2 linked regions of the Phreatobacter oligotrophus genome follow. The protein of the gene in region 2 interacts with the protein of the main gene of each other region in a pairwise test. Links are inferred from orthologs where the notes say so. Each region holds a gene or a part of one and is shown on either strand. Other genes may lie near its edges.

What was found. Proteins that work in one complex are often made in the same cells at the same time.
Region 1: the proteins of leuS (region 2) and ligA interact in binary tests that used the Escherichia coli proteins (3 or more experiments, as listed by UniProt). The link is inferred for Phreatobacter oligotrophus from one-to-one orthologs.

Annotation. Positions count from the first base shown.
Region 1 is NZ_PZZL01000002.1:458,351-461,325, reverse strand. What follows is about bases 63-2,968. They hold ligA (NAD-dependent DNA ligase LigA), read left to right. Parts: upstream 63-403; coding sequence 404-2,533; downstream 2,534-2,968. Other genes in these bases: C8P69_RS06155 (hypothetical protein), read left to right, coding at 2,700-2,963; C8P69_RS06165 (hypothetical protein), read left to right, coding at 63-271. Also shown: more of C8P69_RS06165, read left to right, coding at 1-62. UniProt on the Escherichia coli protein: DNA ligase that catalyzes the formation of phosphodiester linkages between 5'-phosphoryl and 3'-hydroxyl groups in double-stranded DNA using NAD as a coenzyme and as the energy source for the reaction.
Region 2 is NZ_PZZL01000003.1:414,522-417,786, reverse strand. What follows is about bases 48-3,243. They hold leuS (leucine--tRNA ligase), read right to left. Parts: upstream 2,870-3,243; coding sequence 248-2,869; downstream 48-247. Other genes in these bases: C8P69_RS09100 (YggS family pyridoxal phosphate-dependent enzyme), read left to right, coding at 3,020-3,243; C8P69_RS09110 (LPS assembly lipoprotein LptE), read right to left, coding at 48-261. In the rest of the region: more of C8P69_RS09110, read right to left, coding at 1-47; more of C8P69_RS09100, read left to right, coding at 3,244-3,265.

The DNA.
Region 1 (2,975 bases), on a different replicon or contig from region 2:
CCTGTTCGGCGGCGGCGAGGAGCGCGACTTGCTGGCGCTCACCCGCGCCTTCTTCCGGGAGATCGGCGTCGACGGCGCCATCACCTACGACGCGCCCTATCGCCGCGACCCGCGCTCTGGCGTGCGCGAGCTGGCGGAGGAGTGGACCGCGACACCCGCGGCGCTCGCCCGCTACGGCATGACCGGCATCGTCCAGATGTGGTGGCCCTCGAACGAGGCCGTGCTGCGTGAGGCGGCGCGCCGCGGCATGCGGCTCGGCATCGTCGAGTAGCTGTTGCCATTCCCGGGCTTGTCCTGCGCCGCCCGGGCTCTATCGTTCCGCAGGGTGCCGGATCACGCTGGATGTCCGCTGCGCCAGCGGGCATGAGGAGCTGGCGCTTCCGCCGATTCCGCCGAGTTCGTCATGTCGCGATCCTCCGTTTCCGCCGTTCCCGTCGACAGCCTCTCCGCCGAGGAGGCCCGGGCCGAACACGAGCGCCTTGGTGAAGCCCTCGCCGAGGCGGACCGGCAATACTACCAGGACGACGCGCCGACGCTCACCGATGCCGACTATGACGCCCTGCGCCGCCGCTACGAGGCCCTCGAGGCGGCCCACCCGGCGCTGCGCACAGCTGAGAGCCTCTCCGAGCGCGTCGGCGCCGCGCCCTCGGGCAAGTTCGGCAAGGTCACCCATGCCGTCCCCATGCTCTCCCTCGGCAATGCCTTTGCCGACGAGGAGGTGACCGATTTCGTCGGCCGCGTCCGCCGCTTCCTCGGCCTCGAGGCCGATGCACCGGTGGCCATGACCGCCGAGCCGAAGATCGACGGCCTGTCCTGCTCTCTGCGCTATGTCGATGGGCGGCTTGCGGTCGCCGCGACCCGCGGCGACGGCGCGGTCGGCGAGGACGTCACCGCCAATATCCGCACCATCCACGAGATCCCGCAGGTGCTGAAGGGCGCGCCGGAGGTGCTGGAGGTTCGCGGCGAGGTCTATCTCTCCCACGAGGATTTCCGCCGCATCAATGCCCGGCAGGAGGAGCGCGGCCTGCCGCCCTTCGCCAATCCCCGCAACGCCGCCGCCGGCTCGCTGCGCCAGCTCGACCCGCGCATCACCGCCGAGCGCCCCTTGCGCTTCTTCGCCTATGCCTGGGGGGAGATTGCACCCGCCCGGCCGCGCGACACCCAGTCCGGCATGGTGAAGTGGTTCGATGAGCTCGGCTTCCCCACCAATCCGCTCACGGTGGTCTGCGAGAGCGCCGAGGAGTTGCTGGCCCATTATCGCCGCATCGGCGAGATGCGGGCGACCCTCGGCTATGACATCGACGGCGTAGTCTACAAGGTCGACGACCTCGCCCTGCAGGCCCGCCTCGGCTTCGTCTCGCGCTCGCCGCGCTGGGCCATCGCCCACAAGTTCGCGGCGGAGAAGGCGACCACCATCCTCGACGCCATCGACATCCAGGTCGGCCGCACCGGCGCGCTCACCCCCGTGGCGAAGCTGCGCCCGGTGACCGTCGGCGGCGTCGTCGTGTCCAACGCCACGCTGCACAACGAGGACTACATCAAGGGCATTGGCACCGATGGCGCCCGCTTCCGCGAGCACGATATCCGCGTGGGCGACACGGTGATCGTCCAGCGCGCCGGCGACGTCATCCCGCAGGTGCTGGATGTGGTGCCGGAGAAGCGCCCGGCGGACGCCAGGGCCTATGCCTTCCCGACGACCTGTCCCGCCTGCGGCAGCCCGGCCATCCGCGAAGAGGGTGAGGCTGTGCGCCGCTGCACCGGCGGCTTCGCCTGCTCGGCGCAGGCGCTGGAGCGGCTGCGGCATGTCGTCTCCCGCCGCGTCCTCGACATCGAGGGCCTCGGCGCCGAGCGCCTGCCCTTCTTCTACGAGGACCCCGACCTGCCGATCCGCGAGCCGGCCGATATCTTCACCCTGGCGCGGCGGGATCAGGCGAACCTCAAGAAGCTCAAGGACAAGGAGGGCTTCGGCGCACTTTCGGCCAAGAACCTCTTCGACGCCATCGAAGCGAGCCGCACCGTGCCGCTGGACCGCCTCATCGCGGCGCTGGGCATCCGCCATGTCGGCGAGACCACGGCGCGCGTCCTTGCCCGTGCCTATGGCACATGGCAGGCCTTCCATGACGCGGCGGTGCGGGTCGCCGAGGGCGATGCGGATACCCGCCACGAGCTCGATTCCCTCGACCAGATCGGCGATGCGGTGATCGATGCGCTCGCCGCCTACTTCGCCGAGCCGCGCAACCGCGCCATGGTCGAGCGGCTGGTGGCCGAACTGACGGTCCAGGAAGCGGAGAAGCCGAAGTCCGACACCCCCGTCGCAGGCAAGACCGTTGTCTTCACCGGGTCGCTGGAAAAGATGACCCGCGACGAGGCCAAGGCCATGGCCGAGCGCCTTGGCGCCAAGGTCGCGGGCTCGGTCTCGAAGAAGACCGATTACGTCGTCGCGGGCCCCGGCGCGGGCTCCAAGCTCGACAAGGCGCGGGACCTCGGGGTCATCGTCATGACCGAGGACGAGTGGTTCGAGCTCGTGAAATAAGATTGCAGATTCAGATCGTTAACGGATCATTTCCACAAGCCATGCGCGGAATGCAAGGCTGATTGTGCGCTGCACAACTTGTCAAATCGCTGCACTGCAACAAAATGAGTCTCGTCGAAAGGGAGGAAGCCTCGAGGTCGTCCACTCTTTCAGAGGAGAGACCACCATGGCTACCATTGCGCTCGACAAGATCGCTGCCACCGCTCCGGCCGAGAAGGCCGTCATCGCCACGAAGGCTGCCGGTTCCACCAACGGCAAGCCCGGTTTCTGGCGTTCGCTCTACAATTCCATCGTGGAGGCGCAGGAGCTGCGCGCCGCCACCTATGTGCACGGCTACCTGGCCCACCTGTCGGACGACGAGCTCGCCCGCCACGGCATGACCCGCGACCAGATGATCCGCCGCACGCGGTCCATGATGGCGTCCGTCTGACGGCACGCCACC
Region 2 (3,265 bases):
GCGCAGCACATGCGTCGGGTTGGCGGCGCGACCGCCACCACCCTGGGTCAGGTAGATGAGCTCGTTGCGCAGGACGACGCCGTTGCGGCCGGGAATCTCGGGAATCTCGAGGTCGCGCAGGCCCGCCTGGGCATTGCGGCCGCCGGACACGACGGTCGGATCGCCATAAAGCGGGGTCAGGCAGCCGGCGAGGCCAGCCGCGGCGCCGCAGAGCGTGGCGACGCGGAGGAGGCGCAGCAGGGAGGTCTCAGCCCACGACATTCACGATCCTCTGCGGAACCACGATGATCTTCTTCACGGGCCGGCCTTCCAGCGCCTTCTGGACGGCGTCGAGGGCGAGGGCGGCAGTCTCGATATCCTTTTGGGCCGCCTCACGCGGGATCGTCAAGTCCGCCCGCTTCTTGCCGTTCACCTGGACGGGGAGGGTGATCGTGTCCTCCACCAGGATGGCGGTATCCACGACCGGCCAGGCCTCCTCGGCGACCAGGCCGGAATGGCCGAGCCCGGTCCAGCACTCCTCGGCGAGATGCGGCATCATCGGGGCCACGACGCGCACCAGGATGCTGCCGGCCTCGGCCAGGGCCGCGGCCATGTCCGGCTCGGCGGTCTTGCCGCGCAGCCCGTCCAGTGCCCGGGCGAGGGCGTTGGCGAGGGTGTAGATGTGCGCCACGCAGCGGTTGAAGGCGAGGCGCTCGACGTCCTGCTCGATGGCGGCAAGCGCCTGGTGGGCGGCGCGGCGGATGGCGGTCGCCTCCTCGCCGAAGGTCGCCGGGGCGGCGGCCGCGGCCTTGTGGGAGGCGATGTCGCCGACGATGCGCCAGAGGCGCTGGACGAAGCGGCTGGCGCCCTCGACGCCGGCCTCGGTCCAGATCACGTCGCGCTCGGGCGGCGAGTCCGACAGCATGAACCAGCGGGCGGTGTCGGCGCCGTAGGTGTCGATGATGTCGTCGGGGTCGACGACATTCTTCTTCGACTTCGACATCTTCTCGATAGAGCCGATCTCGACCGGCGCATTCGAGCCCTTGAGCACGGCCCGGCGCTGGTCGCCCTCACCGGTGATGGTCACCTCGGCCGGGGTCACATAGGCGCCGTCCGGGCCGCGATAGGTCTCGTGGACCACCATGCCCTGCGTGAACAGGCCGCGGAACGGCTCGTCGAGGCCGGCATGGCCGGTGGCCTTCATGGCGCGGGTGAAAAAGCGCGAATAGAGCAGGTGCAGGATCGCGTGCTCGATGCCGCCGATATACTGGTCGACGGGCAGCCAGGCATTGACCACCGCCGGATCGGTCGGCGCGTCGGTGCGCCAGGGATCGGTGAAGCGGGCGAAGTACCAGGACGAATCGACGAAGGTGTCCATCGTGTCCGTCTCGCGCCGGGCCGGCTTGCCGCAGGACGGGCAGGCGACGTGCTTCCAGGTCGGATGGCGGTCGAGCGGATTGCCGGGCTTGGAGAAGTCGGCATCGTCCGGCAGGCGCACGGGGAGCTGGTCGTCCGGCACCGGCACCGCGCCGCAGGCGTCGCAGTGAATGACCGGGATCGGGCAGCCCCAGTAGCGCTGGCGGGAGATCAGCCAGTCGCGCAGGCGGAAATTGACCTTGCGGGTGGCGACGGGCGCGTTGCCCAGCGTCGTCTTCTCGAGGCGCGTGGCGACCTCGGCAAAGGCGGCGTCGGTGGTGAGCCCGTCGAGGAAGCGCGAATTGATCATCACGCCATCGCCGTCATAGGCGGTGTCGGTGACGGCGAAATCGTCGCCCGCATCGGCCGGCTTCACGACGGTCTTGAAGGGCAGGCCGTACTTGTTGGCGAACTCGATGTCGCGCTGGTCGCCCGAGGGGCAGCCGAAGATGGCGCCGGTGCCGTAGTCCATCAGGATGAAGTTGGCGACATAGACCGGCACCTCCCACGACGGATCGAAGGGGTGGACGGCCTTGATGCCGGTGTCAAAGCCGAGCTTCTCCGCCGTCTCCAGCGTCGCCACCGAGGTGCCCATGCGGCGGCATTCCTCGGAGAAGGCGGCGAGCTCCGGATTGGTCTCGGCGGCGGCCCGCGCCAGCGGATGATCGGGGGCGATCGCCATGAACGCGGCGCCGAACAGCGTGTCCGGCCGCGTCGTGTAGATCTCGAGCTCGGAATGGCCGGCGGGCGCGGTGCCGGCCTTGAGGGCCCAGCGGACCATCAGGCCCTCGGACCGGCCGATCCAGTTCTTCTGCATCAGCCGGACCTTGTCCGGCCAGCGGTCGAGGCCGTCGAGCGCGGTCAGCAGCTCGTCGGAGAAGTTGGTGATCTTCAGGAACCACTGGGTCAGGTCGCGCTGCTCGACGAGCGCGCCCGAGCGCCAGCCGCGGCCGTCGATGACCTGCTCGTTGGCGAGAACCGTCTGGTCGACTGGGTCCCAGTTCACCTTGGCCGAGCGGCGCTCGACCAGGCCCGCCCGCATGAAGTCGGTGAACAGCTTCTGCTGGTGGGCATAGTAGGAGGGGTCGCAGGTCGCCAGCTCGCGCGACCAGTCGAGCGACAGGCCCATGCTCTTCAGCTGCGCCTTCATTGTGGCGATATTGGCGTAGGTCCATTCCTTCGGGTGGACCTTGGAGGCCATGGCGGCGTTCTCGGCCGGCAGGCCGAAGGCGTCCCAGCCCATGGGATGCAGCACGTTGAAGCCGCGGGCGCGCTTGTAGCGGGCCACCACGTCGCCCATCGTGTAGTTGCGCACGTGGCCCATATGGATGCGCCCCGACGGATAGGGGAACATCTCGAGGACGTAGTATTTCGGCCGCGGATCGTCGTTCCTCGTCTCGAAGATCTTCTTCTCGTCCCACACCGCGCGCCACTTGGGCTCGGCGGTGCGCGGGTTGTAGCGTTCGGTCGACATGATGGGCGGCACGTCCGGAAATCAGGGCAAAAGCGAGCGCGGACAACACACGAAAGGGGTCAGCGGGTCAAGGATTTGGCTGCGATGCTGGCTCCTGTGTAGCAGCCGTGCTAGCGGGAGCCGCCCGCCTGCCAGTCCGTGAGAGATGCCATGTCCGACGCCGTCAGCCGCCTTGCCGAGGTCCGCGCCGCCATTGCCGCCGCGACCGTGGAGGCGAAACGCCCGGCCGATGCGGTGACGCTGGTGGCGGTCTCTAAGACCTTCCCGATCGAGGCGATCGAGCCGGTCCTGGCCGCCGGACAGCGCGTCTTCGGCGAGAACTATGTGCAGGACGCCAAGGGCAAGTGGCCGGAGCTGCGCCAGCGTTATCCCAATGCCGAGGTCCACATGATCGGG